Regions from separate parts of the Caloramator sp. E03 genome, predicted to be linked through region 1. Evidence: a T-box and tRNA genes for the amino acid it is inferred to sense, from the RefSeq annotation. Region 1 holds a T-box; the other holds one or more tRNA genes.
The links. The T-box of region 1 lies ahead of alaS (alanine--tRNA ligase). A T-box ahead of a tRNA ligase gene usually reads a tRNA of that ligase, here a tRNA-Ala.
Positions count from the first base shown of each region.

Region 1 (8,544 bases):
TTATTATGTTTTTATTTTTTGAAAGCTCAATTGCTCTTTTTATATATGGATATGTCTTATATAGTTTTGCAGTATCTATAAAATTAACCCCCATATCAAATGCAGTTGCAATAACTTTTGCTCCTTCTTCTATATCTAGATTTGCTTGCAGAGGTCCCACAGTAAGCCCTCCAAAGCATAGCTTTGAAACTACCAAACCAGTTTTCCCAAGTCTGACATATTCCAACACTAATACCTCCAATTATATAAAATATAGACGGTACGAAAAATACCGTCTATATTTTATATATAATTTTAATAACTTTTATCACTTTGACTCTTAATAAACATCAATTTATTTTTCATTTATAAAGCCTCTTAAAAGCTCTTCTAATATTTCATCTCTTTCAAGCTTTCTTATTTTTGCTCTTGCATTTTTATAGCTTGTGATATATGTAGGATCACCTGAAAGTATATAACCAACAAGCTGATTAATAGGGTTATATCCTTTTTCTTTAAGTGCATCATATACCTCATTAAGTATCTCTTTTATTTTTTCTCTATTTTCCATATTAAATTTGTATTGCATAGTACCTTCTTGGCGTTCGGTCATAAAAACCACACCTTTCCCACGTTATTAACTATAAACATAATATACCACTATATTAAAATTAAATCAAATATGAAATTAGTAATTTAAAAAATTTAAGGCGGTAAACCGCCTTATTTAATCATATTTTCGATTATAGAATACACGCTTTCGAGGGCTTGAGTAACTTTACTTGTATCCTTTCCTCCTGCTTGAGCCATATCTGGTCTTCCTCCACCGCCTCCACCAGTTATCTTTGCAACTTCTTTAACTAGATTTCCTGCATGAATTCCAGATGCTACTGCATCTTTACTTGCCATAGCAATAAAGGTTACTTTTCCATCCTTAACATTAGCAAGGACAACAGCAGATTTTCCAAGCTTATCTCTTAACCTGTCTCCAAGTTCCCTTAAAGCATCTGCATCAAGTTCAAGACAAGCTACTGCCACCTTTATCCCTTTTATATCCTTTGCAGAATCTATTATTTGTTGTAAAGAACCTAAAGCCATTTTAGATTTTAAGTTTTCAATCTCTTTATCTTTATCCTTAACTTCCTGAATTAAAGCTTCAGCTCTTCTAACTATATCATTTATTTGAGTCTTTAATGCTAAAGCAGTATTTTTTAAAGTATTTTCCAAGTTTTCAACATAATTTAAAGCACCTTTTCCAGTAACAGCCTCAATCCTTCTAATACCTGCAGCGACTCCTCCTTCAGATATTATCTTAAACAGACCTAATGTAGAAGTATTTGAAACATGTGTGCCTCCACAAAGTTCAATGCTAAATTCTCCAGCTTTAACTACTCTTACGATATTACCATATTTTTCACCAAACAACGCCATTGCACCCATATTTTTTGCTTCATCAATTGTAGTTTCAATAGTTTTAACATCTAATCCTTCTAAAATCTTTTCATTTACCATGTTCTCAATTCTTCTTAAATCCTCATAAGAAATAGCTTCAAAATGGGTGAAATCAAATCTTAATCTATCATAAGATACTCGAGAGCCAGATTGTTCTACATGGTTTCCAAGTATTTTTCTTAATGCAGCATGAAGAAGGTGTGTTGCTGTGTGGTTTCTTGCAATATCAAGTCTTCTATCCCTATCAACTACAGTACTAACAATTGAATTTACTTTAATGCTTCCCTCAATTACCTTTCCAACATGTATTACTTTATCATTAGCTGTTTTTTTACAATCAAATACCTCAACTTTAAATCCGTTTCCAATTAAGTATCCCCTATCTCCTATTTGACCTCCCATTTCAGCATAAAAAGATGTATTGTCAAGTATTACTGAAACATCATCGCCTTCATTTGCCATATCAACAACATCTCCATTTGAAACTATAACAAGTACTTTACCTTCTGATTTTGTATCTGTATATCCAGAGAATTTAGTTGTAATTTCTGCAGGAAGTGTCATATATATATCCATTTCTGTTCCCATATAGTTTGTTTCTTCCCTTGCAGCCCTTGCTCTTTCTCTTTGCATTTTCATCTCTTCATTAAAACCATCTATGTCTACTTTCATTCCTTGTTCATCAAGTATTTCAATAGTTAACTCAAGTGGAAAACCATAAGTATCATAAAGCTTGAATGTATTTGCTCCCGATAATATGTCTTTACCTTCTTTTCTAAGATCATCTATATATTGATTGAGTATAATCATTCCTTGATCAATAGTTTCGTCAAACCTTTCTTCTTCAAGCTTTATAACCTTCTTTATATAATCTTTCTTTTCCTCAAGCTGTGGATATGCATCCCGTGAGTTTTCAATTACAACATCACAAAGCTCCCAAAGGAAAGTTCTATTTACTCCAAGAAGTTTCCCGTGCCTTGCAGCTCTTCTTAAAAGCCTCCTTAAAACATATCCTCTACCTTCATTTGAAGGAAGTATACCATCACTTACCATAAAAGTAACGCTTCTTATATGATCCGTAATAAGTCTTAAAGATACATCTTTTTTGCTATCATTCTTATATGTAGTGTTTGAAATTCTACAAACTTCATTTAATATGTTTTTCATAGTATCTATATCAAATATACTATTCACACCTTGCATTATCGTTGCAATTCTTTCAAGCCCCATACCTGTATCTATGTTAGGGTTTTGAAGTCTATTGTAGTTTCCATTTTCATCTTTATCAAACTGTGTAAAAACAAGATTCCAAAACTCAATAACTCTATCTTCTTCTCCAGCCTTTAAAAATTCTTCAAGCGTATTTATTTTACCTTCTCCTCTGTCAAAGTGTATTTCAGAGCAAGGCCCACATGGTCCTTGACCTATTTCCCAAAAGTTATCTTCTTTGCCAAGTCTAAATATCCTTTTTGGATCTATATCAGTTTTGTTTACCCATATATTGTATGCTTCATCATCATCAAGATATATTGTTACATAAAGCTTATCCTTAGGAATCTCTAAAACATTGGTTACAAACTCCCAGGCCCATGGTATTGCACTCTCTTTAAAATAATCACCAAAGGAAAAATTACCAAGCATTTCAAAAAAAGTTGCATGCCTTGCAGTTTTTCCTACTCTCTCAATGTCCCCAGTTCTAATGCATTTTTGGCATGTTGTAACTCTTCTTCTTGGAGGTATTTGTTGACCAGTAAAATAAGGTTTTAAAGGAGCCATACCTGCATTTATAAGAAGAAGGCTTTTATCATTTTGTGGAATTAGCGAAAAGCTTGGAAGTCTCAAATGACCTTTTTCTTCAAAAAAAGATAAATATTTTTCTCTTATTTGATTTACACCCATCCACTTCATGTTATCCCTCCTAATTTGCTTATATATAATATTAAAAAAGCCCTCATCCCTAATTAGGGACGAAGACTTATTACTCCGTGGTACCACCCTTATTACCATAAAGGTCACTTTAAACTATAACGGATGAACCGTCTTTGCCTACTAAATTCAGCAAAGAAGCTTTGGGACTGCTTCCACTATATCCTCTAAGGACTCTCACCACCCGTCCTCTCTCTTAAAGAAAGATTATAGCGTACTCCTTCCCTTCATAGCCTTTAACTTCTAATCATTATATATAATATGGTCATATTTGTCAATTGTATTTGCTTATACAATTCTTGGTTAAATTATAATAGATTCAAACATCTCCTAAAACAATCAATATAAACTTCTAAGTATATATCTATAAGCTACTTTTATTATACCTGCAATTGGAATTGAAAGTACAAGACCCCATCCTCCAAAAAACTTTCCACCAATTAAAAGTATTATCATTATAAAAACTGGATGTAATCCTATACTCTCTCCCATAAGCTTTGGTGCTACAACACCACTTTCAAACTCCTGTATTATAAAAAAAACAACTACAACTATCAGAGACTTATTTAATGACTGTGAAGATGCTGATATAAAAGCTGGTAAAAATCCTATTACTGGCCCAAAATAAGGTATTATATTTACTATACCGTTTATGAATGCAATAATTAAAGGATATTTTATTTTAAGTATTACCATAGCTATAAAGGTTAAAAAAAATATAATTATTGATAAAATTATCTGGCTTTTTATAAAACTACCAATAACTTTGTCTATTTCACTTCCAAGCTCAATTACTTTATTTCTTATCCTGCTTGGAATAAAAGATTTTATAAAATTTATTAAGTATTCTTTATCCGTTAAGAAATAATAAACAAATACAGGCATTAATATAAAAGTTGGTATCTCCATTGAAAATTCTATTATATCATTAAAAAACTTTCTTAAATAACTTGTTACAACCATTTCAACTTTAATAATACTACTATCAACTACTGATTTCATATAAGAAGGAAGAGAATTGTATCCTATGTTTATTTTAAAACTATCAACTATTCTTCTATATTCATCTATATTCTGAATAAGTGAAAGAATATCTTTTACTATACCTGGTACTATAATAATTATTAATATAAAAAAAAGAGTTAAGAAAAATAAAACAGATAAAAAAGCAGCAATTTTTATACTTATCCCTTTGGATTTTAAATAATCTGTTAATGGGTTCAGCATATAAGCAATAAAAATAGAAAATAATATTGGTTTTAAAAAACTCATCAAATAATAAGCTAATAAAATTATAGTTAGATAAAATAACGTTATAATTATTTTTTTAGCCTCAATTTTTATCATAAACTTATCACCTTACTAAATTCTTAAATGATATGATATTGGTTATATCTATATCATCTTCATCAACAATTATTTTTTCTTTACCAAAAACAGTTTTCTCATTTATTATTATTATCTTTCTTCCTTCAAAAATATCTTCATAAAAACCTCTCTTACAGATTAATGCTTTTAATTCTCCATTAAATTCATCAAAAATCAAATCATTTAAAGCTCCAAGCCTTTTTCCATTAATATCTATTATTTCTTTGTCCATAAAATTTTGAAGCATTATATATTTATACTTTTTTATAAAACTCTGATTCAACTTGTAAATATCGTTTTTAATAACTATAACATCTTCGTATTTTTCTACATCTCTAATTAGAAGTAAATTAAAGGTAGGAAATATATTTTTTGTAGTAATAATAAAAGAATATATTTTTAATTTATTTATATCAATTAAAAAATCTTCTATTCTTCCAATTATATTTCCTTTTTTATCAACAACACTGCAGCCTCTAACATCAAGATATTTTTTCACATTAATCACATCCTTTTAAGTTGTAGTATGAGTTCTTTTGCTATATAATTCTAATAGATTTTATAAGAGGTGAAAGAAATGAATAAGAACATTTATAATGCATTTATTATATGTATTATCTGCATACTTCCCTTAATTATAACGCCAAACAGACTTGATTATTATTACGAGGCTAAAACATATCTGCTGTATATTTTGTGTTTTTTTACATTTATACCATTTATTCTTCTAAAATTAAAAAAACATTTTAATGATAACAAATTAATTTATTATATACTTTTTGCTTATATATTTACTTTATCTATATCAACTTTCTATTCTATTAACTTTTATCAATCACTATACGGGAAAATATATAGATACGAAGGTTTTTTGACTCTGATTTGTTATATTATTATTTTCTTTATAGCTTCATCTTCTTATACTTTTTCAAAAAATCATTTGATATATCTTTTTACATCTTCATCACTTATATCAATCTATGGAATTCTACAATACTTTGGATATAATTTAGTTAAAGTCGATCCAATAAGGAGCAAATGGGTAAGATATGTATATTCAACTATTGGTAATCCTAATTTTCTTGGAAGTTACTTGGTTCTTATACTTCCTATTAGCATTTATTGCTTTATTAAATCAAAAAAAATTATATACATTGTAACTTCATCCCTTTTTTATTCAACACTTTTATTAACCAATACAAGAAGTGCATGGCTTGGTTTTGGTGTTTCATTTATATTATTAGCTATCCTTTCTTTAAAATATAAAAAAGGTCTTAAAAGTTTATTATTAGTTTTATTCCTTATATTTGCTATTGCATTATTTTTAAATTTTAATAAGAACAATGCATTAATAAAAAGATTTGATTCTATTATAATTGATGCAAAAACTTTTTATTTAAATAATGCTACAAGTGAATATTCTGGCTCTTCAAGAATATTTATATGGAAACGTGCCTTGAAATTAATACAAAAAAGCCCCTTTATTGGTTACGGACCTGATACCTTTGATTTAGTTTTTATGAGTAATTATAGAAATGATGTAAAAAAATACATTGGAAATATCATAATAGATAAAGCTCATAATGAATATCTTCAAATAGCAGTAACTTTAGGCATTCCTGCACTTTTTATATATCTATTCTTCTTATTTACGATACTATATAAGGCATTTAAAAATACAAAAAAAAATATCCTAATCATACCACTACTTTGTAGCATCATAGGATATCTAATACAAGCATTTTTTAATATAAGTGTTGTTTCAGTTTCCCCTGTGTTTTGGGCTTTTCTTGGAATATTATATAACTTTACTTCTTCTACAGGATGTCGTCAATAACTCCTCCCCCAACAACTATATCATCATTATAAAAAACAACTGATTGTCCTTTAGTAATTGCTCTAACAGGAGTATCAAACTCAACAACTATGCCTTCTTTATAAGGATATATTGTCGCTGGAGTTTCTTTTGCACTATATCTTATCTTAGCAGTAACCTTCATTTCCTTTTTTAAATTATCAAATGGAATTAGATTTACATCCTTTGCATAAAGCCTACTATTAAATACTTCTTTTTCTTCTCCAAGTACAACTTCATTTCTTTCAGGTATTATATCAACAACATAAGCTGGCCTTCCCAATGCTATACCAAGTCCTTTTCTTTGACCAATAGTATAGTTTGCAATACCCTTATGCCTTCCAAGAATATTACCTTCCCTGTCAACAAAATTTCCTGGATGTATTTTTTCTGGCACTCTCTCCTTTATAAACTTACCATAGTCGTTATCAGGAATAAAGCAGATCTCCTCACTATCAGGCTTACTTGCTACAGATAAACCTATTTCTTTAGCTATCTCTCTAACCTTATCCTTTGTATAATCTCCAAGAGGCATTAATGTATGCTGTAGTTGGTATTGCGTCATATTATAAAGTACATAGGTCTGATCTTTTAAAGCATCCTTTGATCTTAAAAGAAGGTATCTATTAGTATTTTCATCCTTTACAATTTTTGCATAGTGTCCTGTTGCAATATACTTTGCTCCAATTCCATGGGCTTTTCTTAAAAATTCATCAAATTTAATATGCTTATTACATGCAATACAGGGATTTGGAGTTCTTCCTGCAATATACTCGTCTACAAAATATTGTATAACTTTCTTTTCAAAAACCTCTTTAAAGTTCATAACGTAAAATGGTATATTAAGCATATCTGCAACTCTTCTTGCATCATTAACAGCAGAAAGGGAACAGCATCCTCCTTCTCTCTCTTCATATTCCTTATTGTAAGGCCAAACCTGCATTGTTATTCCGATTACGTCATAGCCTGATTTTTGAAGAAGATATGCTGTAACGGAGCTATCTACTCCTCCACTCATACCTACAACAACTTTTTCCTTCATCTACTCACCTACTCATGATGATGGTCATGATGATATTCTTTATCTTTAAAAGGTTCAAGACCATTTTTTATTCTGTAATCGTTAATTGCCTTGTGAATTGCTTCTTCAGCAAGTACAGAGCAGTGCATTTTAACAGCAGGAAGCCCGTCAAGTGCCTCTGCAACAGCCTTATTAGTAAGATTCCATGCCTCCTCTATAGTTTTTCCTTTAATAAGCTCTGTTGCCATGCTGCTTGATGCTATTGCAGCCCCACACCCAAAGGTCTTAAATTTAACATCCTTAATTATATTATCTTCAACTTTAAGATATATTTTCATTATATCTCCACAAGTTGGATTTCCAACTTCTCCAACTCCATCAGCATTTTCAATTTCCCCTACATTTCTTGGATTAGTAAAATGATCCATAACCTTTTCACTATACATTTATTATTTCCCCCTTATGTTTAAAAGTTTCATATAGTGGTGACATATCTCTTAGTCTTTGAACTATATCAGGTAGAACATTAAGTACATAATCTATATCTTCATCTTTATTTGCATCACCAAGAGAAAGCCTTAATGAACCATGAGCTATCTCATGAGGAAGTCCTATTGCTAAAAGTACATGAGATGGATCGAGAGAACCTGAAGAACAAGCACTTCCTGTTGAAGCACATATTCCTCTCTGATCAAGAAGCAAGAGCAAGGATTCCCCTTCAATAAATCTAAAGCTAACGTTTATATTCCCCGGCAGCCTTTTTTCAGGATGTCCGTTAAGCTTTGTATAAGGTATCTTCTCCATTATTCCTTTTAATAGCCTATCTCTCATTTTTCTTATTTTTTCATTGTGAGCATCTATATTTTCTGTTGCAAGCTCAATAGCCTTTCCAAGGCCAACAATTCCAGGAATGTTCTCTGTACCTGCTCTTCTTTTTCTTTCC
Region 1 covers NZ_CP040093.1:545,625-554,168, forward strand. Annotated here, with positions in the region: gene FDN13_RS02895 (aldo/keto reductase) at 1-226, opposite strand, end outside; gene FDN13_RS02900 (IreB family regulatory phosphoprotein) at 335-592, opposite strand; gene alaS (alanine--tRNA ligase) at 703-3,339, opposite strand; T-box leader at 3,392-3,597, opposite strand; gene FDN13_RS02910 (AI-2E family transporter) at 3,697-4,704, opposite strand; gene FDN13_RS02915 (PRC-barrel domain-containing protein) at 4,712-5,224, opposite strand; gene FDN13_RS02920 (O-antigen ligase family protein) at 5,666-6,562, shown strand; gene mnmA (tRNA 2-thiouridine(34) synthase MnmA) at 6,543-7,622, opposite strand; gene nifU (Fe-S cluster assembly scaffold protein NifU) at 7,631-8,047, opposite strand; gene nifS (cysteine desulfurase NifS) at 8,040-8,544, opposite strand, start outside.

Region 2 (8,544 bases), 990 kb from region 1:
AAAATGTGCCGACTTTCTTATTATAAAATCAGTTTTATTTTTAAATATATAATCTATATTTATATTTAATAATTTTAAAATATGTATTATAAATTTATTATTGTTAGAGGAATCATTTCCATTTTGATTTGAAAACATAAAAATAATCAATGCCCATAAAAATACATAAAGCCATCTCTTATATTTTTTATTCATTTTATATTACCTTCCAAAAATTTTATAGGATTTATTTTAACATACTACATAGAAAGAATAAAGCCTTTAATAGAAAGCTATCAAAGGCTGTATTAATCTTTATTTTATTTTGATTATACCTATAGAATTTAAAAATACAATAATAAGCAATATTGGTGTTACAAATCTTAATATAAATAAATATATATTTATTAATTTATTATTATTTAATGTGCCTTCGTTAGAAAGTTCATTTACAATATTTTCTTTTTTATTAAAGTATCCAACAAATAAAGCTATTAAAAGGCCACCCATTGGAAGTAATATATTTGAAGAAATATAATCAAATAAATCAAAAAATCCTTTTCCTAATATATTAACTTTACCTAATACACTTGCCTTATCTACAGAAAGAGTTGCAAGTATGCCGATTATCGCCATTATCACTGTTGTAGTAATAACAGCTTTTTTTCTATCCATTCCCTTTTCTTCAGTAAAGTAAGCAACAGGAACTTCAACTAATGACATCATAGCAGTTGTTGCAGCTATTGATGTTAAAAAGAAGAAAGCTACAAGAAGTAAATTTCCAAGTGGAATTTTTGAAAAGACAAGTGGTATCGTTATAAATAAAAGCCCTGGACCTGCACCTGGTTTCATTCCAAAGGAAAATACAGCTGGAAATATTGCAATTCCTGCAAGAAGGGATACTATTGTATCAGAGAGAGCAACCTTTGCTGAAGTTGCAATCAAATTGTTATCCTCTGTAAAATAACTCCCATAAGTCATCATAGTTCCCATACCAAGTGAAAGCTTAAAAAATGCAAGACCTAAAGCTGTCAATATTCCTGCTGCTGTTAAACTTGAAAAATCAGGTTTAAAAAGAAATCTAAACCCTTCTGCAGCACCGGGAAGAGTTATTGCTCTTATATCACATACTATAATTAATATAAATAATACCGGCATAAGTGTTTTTGTAATTCTTTCTATTCCTTTTTGAACCCCTGCAATAAGTATTATTGAAACAACTATTAAAACAATCATTTGCCATAAAATTGGAGGTATAGGTCCAAGAATTGTTTTAGTAAACATTGCTCCCGACGCATCAGGATTTATTCCAGCAAAGTCCCCATTTATAGCTCTAAATAAGTATGAATAAACCCACCCAGCAACACAACTATAAAAAAACATTATTAAGAAAGCTGACCCTATACCTGCAAACCCTATAGTTTTCCATCCCTTTGAAGCACCTATTTTATCAAAGGCACCAACAGCATTTTTTCTTGTTTTTCGTCCAATATAAAACTCACATACCATTACTGGAATTCCTACAAAAGCAATGCATACTAAATAAATAATTAAAAATGCAGCCCCTCCATTTGCACCTGTTAAATAAGGAAATTTCCATATATTACCTAAACCTACTGCTGAACCCAGTGTTGCAAAAAAAACAGCAATTCCCGATGAAAATTTTTCTCGTTTTAATGGTGTTTTACTATCATCCATTTTCGTACCCCTTTCTAAGAATATAACGTATAAATTATCAATAATTTATCATAATTAATCAAGTTAATCAATAAAAAACACGATAAATAAATTAATCTTAATATTTTTAAATATTTTTAATAAATTTATTTTTCATTCAAAATCTGTATATAATAAAGCCTTTGCTTTTATACAAAGGCTTTATAATCTCATTACAATTTCTTTAAACTTCTTTCCTCTTTCTTCAAAATTTCTAAACATATCGAAACTTGCACAAGCAGGAGATAATGTTATAATATCTCCACTTTGTGCTAAATTATAAGCTTTCTTTACTGCTTCCTCAAGGGTATCCACTTTCAATATTGGAATATTTATATTTCTCTTTTCCATTTCATCTTCAAAGGCTTTTTCTATTTTCTCCTTTGTTGCACCCATTAAAATTAGTGTTTTTATTTTATCTATTCCTTCTACTGCAAGCTCATCAAAAGGTATTTTTTTATCATAGCCCCCTGCAATAAGTATGACCTTCTTATTAAAAGATTTTAGCCCAGCCACTGTCCTTGTGGGACTTGATGCAATTGAATCATTATAAAACTTAATTCCATCAATTTCTCTAACAAACTCAATTCTATGCTCAACTCCAGTAAAATTAGTTGCAACTTTTCTCATACTATCTAAGGATACAAATCCATACACCGCTGAAAAAGCTGCTAAAAGGTTTTCAATATTATGCATTCCTATGAGTTTAACATCTTTTACATTGCAAATTACATTATTATTGCATATAAGATTTTGTCCATCAAAATATGAAAAAGCATTACTATCTTTCATACTAAAAGTTCTTATGTTGCTTCTTATTTCACCTTTCATAGAATTGGTTATTTCATTATCTTCATTCAATATTACAATATCATTTAACTTTTGATAAAGAAATATGTTTTTCTTTGAATTAATATACTCATCCATTCCCTTATGTATATCTAAATGGTTAGGACTCAAATTGGTAATTACAGAAACATTAGGAGAATAATCAACATCCATTAATTGAAAACTTGAAAGTTCAACTACAACATAATCCTCCATATCAATTTCTTCAATCCTATTTAATAAGGGATTTCCGATATTTCCTCCAAGAAAAACTCTATATCCCTCTTCTTTAAGCATTTCATATATAAGAGTTGTTGTAGTAGTTTTTCCATCACTCCCTGTTACTCCAAATATTTTTGCTGGACAATATTTTAAAAACTCTCTTATTTCTGAGGTAACATAAGCACCTTTTTCTTTAGCAATTTTTAAATATTCATTATCCGGTCTTAAGGAAGGTGTCCTGAATATTATATCAGAATTTAAAACACCTTTTAGATAGTCTTTACCAAGAAAAAATTTTACATTTTTATTTTTAAATTTTTCCTCTAATTCCCCAAAGTCTTCTTTTTTATCACAGGCGATAACCTCAGCTCCATAATTTAAAAGCATTTCTATTAATGGAGCATTACTAACACCTATACCTACAACAGCTACTTTTTTCCCTTTTACACTCTCTTTAAATTCTTTTATATTATAATTCAATTTCATTCTCCTCTCTATTTTTCATTAAAGATTTCAATGCTAATACATCATCATGGTATACCTGTTTTAAAGATCTATTATAAATTATACTGGCAGGATGGTATAGAGGAAAAACAATAAACTTATCAAATTTAATAGCTTTTCCATGATATTTACCTATTGATGCTTTTTTATCATTTAAAACTGCCCTTAAGGGAATATTCCCAAGAGTTACAATAATTTTAGGTTTTATAATTTCAATTTCTTTTTTTAATGTTTCTATAGACATTTCAATTTCAAAACTATTTGGAGGTCTATTTGATTTTCTTTTAGTTTTTTCATTAATCTTAAATGGTCTAATTTTAACCACATTAGTTATATATATTTCATTTCTACTAAGTCCTAAAATATCTAAAAATTCATCAAGATTTTTTCCCGCTTGCCCAACAAAAGGTCTTTGCATCTCTTCCTCCCTTTCCCCAGGTGCCTCACCTATTAACATAATTTTAGCATTAATACTTCCTTCTCCAAATACTACTTTATAATTTTCTCCTAACCTATTTTTAACAAGTTGCATGTATTCTTCTTCTATCTTTTTTAATACTTCCATCTAATTTCCTCCTAAAATCTATTAATAAATGATTTTTCCTATAAAAACATATTTCCTTCCTTTATTTTATTCACTTTTAATTTAATTTTATATATCTATTTTACAATAAGTAAAAATATTAAAAAAGTGAAATAGGTGGTTTGTTTTCCACCTATTTCACTTCTGGTAAGTTTTCTATATTAAAACCTATTCCCTGTATTTTTTCTTTACCTTTTTCATCACAAATTATTTTTACATTTCCCAATTCACCTTTTTTAATCATAAAAACTGCTTGCTCATTATCAATTATAGAACCTGTATTTAGTTCATAACCTATTATGTTCTTTGTACCATCTTTTATTATCTTTTCTACTTTTAAGTCTTTCAAAAAAACACCTACCTTATCTCTGGTAAATTATCTAAATTATTTTCTTCATTACCATCAGGAAGACTTCTTAAATACTTTTCACCTTTTTTTGAAACCCCAACTCTCACATTAGCTATCTGACCATTTTCAGCATAAATTATACCTTCCTCCTTTGATATTATTTTACCATTATCTAATTTATAAGCTACTATTTCTCCTTTATCATCATGTTTTACACCTATCACTTTATACAATATCATCCCTCCTATTTTATTTTTAACTATATTTATCAAAATATACTGCATTAAAAAAACCTTTCACATAATATGAAAGGCATATCACAATTTTTTAAGTTTATCCCTAATATTTTTAAAATCTTCCCATGAATCCTTTTTTTTACTTGGATCCCTTAAAAGAGCTGAAGGATGATATGTTGGGATTATATAAAAATTACCTTTTTGATACCAAACTCCTCTATCTTTAGTTATTCTAATTTCCCTGCTTATTATATACTTTGCTGAGGTTGCACCAAGACAAACTATAATCTTTGGTCTTACAATTGCAACTTGATATCTTAAATATGGTAGGCACTTTATGGCTTCTTCTTCTAAAGGAACTCTATTATTAGGAGGCCTACATTTTACTATGTTTGCAATATAAACATCTTCCCTTTTTAGTTCAATTGCCTCAATCATTCTCGTTAAAAGCTGACCAGCCCTACCTACAAAAGGTCTACCTGTATTATCCTCCTCTTCCCCTGGCCCCTCACCTATAAACATTATTTTTGCATCTATGTTGCCTTCTCCAACAACAACATTTTTTCTTTTACTATGCAAAGAACATCTTCTACATTTATTTATTATCTCTGTTAATTCATTCATATTATACACATTTTCACCTTCTAATAAAGCTTAAACTTTAATATATTTTTTTGGGGTGAAATTATGATAATCCTTACATGTCTTATTGCTATAACTTTTATTATTGTAACAATTATATCACAAAAATATAAGAGATCTGAAGAAGAATGTTTCATAATAAAAATATTTGTGTATTTTATATTATCAGGTATTTTTGTTTATATAAATAACAAAGTTCCTATTCCAATAGGCTTTATAATATCATTGCTTATAATAAATAACCGTAAATCTAATAGAAAATCAAAATATATTTGTATTTTCATTGGATTCATAAGCAGCATTATATGTGTTATGCTATATTACTATTTTTGTTTATAATTATTTATAATTTGTAATAGGATATAATATTATAAAGATTTTGAACTTTATATATTGCAAATATAATTTTAAATATGATATACTTATAGTAGTTAGAAGTTTATTTAGCAAATAAGAGCCCTTTCATATAACATATCCCCATGATTGAACCCTATTAACTGACCTTAGCCAGGTGAACCCCCTGGCTTTTTTTCTGCACTTTATAACATTTATATAAATAAAAAATACCCTAAGAAAATCTTAGAGTATTTTTTATTTGGCAGACACCTACTTTCCCAAGCCGTCTCCAGCTTAGTATCATCGTCGCACCCAGGCTTAACCTTCGTGTTCGGAATGGGAACGGGTGTTACCCCGGATGCCTAACCACCAAATTAAAATGGTGGAGATAAAGAGATTCGAACTCTTGACCCCCTGCTTGCAAGGCAGGTGCTCTCCCAACTGAGCTATACCCCCACGAAAATATATAAAATTGGTGGGCCTTCAGGGATTCGAACCCCGGACCGACCGGTTATGAGCCGGTTGCTCTAGCCAGCTGAGCTAAAGGCCCAATTATCTGGCAGACACCTACTTTTCCAAGCCGTCTCCAGCTTAGTATCATCGGCGCACCCGGGCTTAACCTTCGTGTTCGGAATGGGAACGGGTGTTACCCCGGATGCCTAACCACCAGATTAATTCTTTCAAAACTGCACAGCAAATTATTGATCAAGCCCTCGACCTATTAGTACCAATCAGCTGAACGCCTCACGGCGCTTACACCTTTGGCCTATCAACCTTGTGTTCTTCAAGGGGTCTTACCCTTACGGTGGGAAATCTCATCTTGAGGTGGGCTTCGCGCTTAGATGCCTTCAGCGCTTATCCCTTCCGAACATGGCTACCCAGCTGTGCTCCTGGCGGAACAACTGGTGCACCAGAGGTTCGTCCATCCCGGTCCTCTCGTACTAAGGACAGCTCCTCTCAAATTTCCTACGCCCGCGACGGATAGGGACCGAACTGTCTCACGACGTTCTGAACCCAGCTCGCGTGCCGCTTTAATGGGCGAACAGCCCAACCCTTGGGACCTACTTCAGCCCCAGGATGCGACGAGCCGACATCGAGGTGCCAAACCTCCCCGTCGATGTGGACTCTTGGGGGAGATCAGCCTGTTATCCCCGAGGTAGCTTTTATCCGTTGAGCGATGGCCCTTCCACTCGGTACCACCGGATCACTAAGCCCGACTTTCGTCCCTGCTCGAGATGTCTCTCTCACAGTGAAGCTCCCTTCTGCCTTTGCACTCTCCGCGCGATTTCCAACCGCACTGAGGGAACCTTTGGGCGCCTCCGTTACTCTTTAGGAGGCGACCGCCCCAGTCAAACTGCCCACCTAACAATGTCCCGTGACTTGATTCAAAGCCTCCGGTTAGAGCTTCAGTATCATCAGGGTGGTATCCCAAGGTCGACTCCAGCAAAGCTGACGCCCTGCCTTCTCTGTCTCCCACCTATCCTGTACAGACAATACCGAAACTCAATGCTAAGCTACAGTAAAGCTCTACGGGGTCTTTCCGTCCAATCGCGGGTAACCGGCATCTTCACCGGTACTACAATTTCGCCGAGTCCCTTGTTGAGACAGTGCCCAGGTCATTACGCCATTCGTGCGGGTCGGAACTTACCCGACAAGGAATTTCGCTACCTTAGGACCGTTATAGTTACGGCCGCCGTTTACTGGGGCTTCGGTTCAAAGCTTCGCTTGCGCTAACCTTTCCCCTTAACCTTCCAGCACCGGGCAGGCGTCAGCCCCTATACATCATCTTGCGATTTAGCAGAGACCTGTGTTTTTGCTAAACAGTTGCCTGGGCCTATTCTCTGCGGCTCTATCTCTAGAGCACCCCTTCTCCCGAAGTTACGGGGTCAATTTGCCGAGTTCCTTAACAAGGGTTCTCTCGCTCGTCTTAGGATTCTCTCCTCACCTACCTGTGTCGGTTTGCGGTACGGGCACCACATCCCTCGATAGAGGCTTTTCTTGGCAGTGTGAAATCAGCTGCTTCACCCTTACGGGCTCCCCATCAAGCCCTGTCATTAACTTCCCGGATTTGCCTTGAAAGTCTGACTCAGCCCTTGGACGCACTTAGCCAAAAATGCGCTCAGCCTATCCTCCTGCGTCACCCCATCTCTAATAACGGTCTATGGTGGTATCGGAATATCAACCGATTGTCCATCACCTACGCCTTTCGGCCTCGGCTTAGGTCCCGACTAACCCTCAGCGGACGAACCTTCCTGAGGAAACCTTAGGCTTTCGACGAATAGGATTCTCACCTATTTCTCGCTACTTATGCCAGCATTCTCACTTGTATGCAGTCCACATATCCTTTCGGTTATGCTTCGCTCCGCATACAACGCTCCCCTACCATCCTTGCGGATCCATAGCTTCGGTGGCATGTTTGAGCCCCGGACATCTTCGGCGCAGAACCTCTCGACCAGTGAGCTATTACGCACTCTTTGAATGAATGGCTGCTTCTAAGCCAACATCCTGGTTGTCTTAGAGATCCCACATCCTTTTCCACTTAACATGCACTTTGGGACCTTAGCTGATGGTCTGGGCTGTTTCCCTCTTGACTACGGATCTTATCACTCGTAGTCTGACTCCTAAGGATAATATTACGGCATTCGGAGTTTGATAGGGTTCGGTAACCTTGATGGCCCCTAGCCCATTCAGTGCTCTACCTCCGTATATCTTACCTTAAGGCTAGCCCTAAAGCTATTTCGGGGAGAACCAGCTATCTCCGAGTTCGATTGGAATTTCTCCGCTATCCACAGCTCATCCCATGGTTTTTCAACACCAACGTGGTTCGGGCCTCCAGTAAGTTTTACCTCACCTTCACCCTGTCCATGGATAGGTCACCCGGTTTCGGGTCTACAGCATACAACTTTACGCCCTATTCAGACTCGGTTTCCCTACGGCTCCGGACCTTAAGTCCTTAACCTCGCTGCATACCGTAACTCGCTGGCTCGTTCTACAAAAAGCACGCCGTCAGGCCTTAACGCCCTTCGACTGCTTGTAGGCACACGGTTTCAGGTTCTATTTCACTCCCCTCCCGGGGTTCTTTTCACCTTTCCCTCACGGTACTATGCGCTATCGGTCATTAGGTAGTATTTAGCCTTGGGAGGTGGTCC
Region 2 covers NZ_CP040093.1:1,531,387-1,539,930, forward strand. Annotated here, with positions in the region: gene FDN13_RS07585 (VanZ family protein) at 1-195, opposite strand, end outside; gene FDN13_RS07590 (sodium-dependent transporter) at 295-1,677, opposite strand; gene murD (UDP-N-acetylmuramoyl-L-alanine--D-glutamate ligase) at 1,858-3,225, opposite strand; gene FDN13_RS07600 (uracil-DNA glycosylase) at 3,215-3,814, opposite strand; gene FDN13_RS07605 (DUF3892 domain-containing protein) at 3,966-4,181, opposite strand; gene FDN13_RS07610 (DUF3892 domain-containing protein) at 4,190-4,405, opposite strand; gene FDN13_RS07615 (uracil-DNA glycosylase) at 4,499-5,050, opposite strand; rRNA gene rrf (5S ribosomal RNA) at 5,653-5,769, opposite strand; tRNA gene FDN13_RS07625 (tRNA-Ala) at 5,776-5,851, opposite strand; tRNA gene FDN13_RS07630 (tRNA-Ile) at 5,869-5,945, opposite strand; rRNA gene rrf (5S ribosomal RNA) at 5,950-6,066, opposite strand; rRNA gene FDN13_RS07640 (23S ribosomal RNA) at 6,097-8,544, opposite strand, start outside.
Region 2: it has a tRNA-Ala gene. The T-box ahead of alaS (alanine--tRNA ligase) is inferred to sense a tRNA for this amino acid. The anticodon was not compared.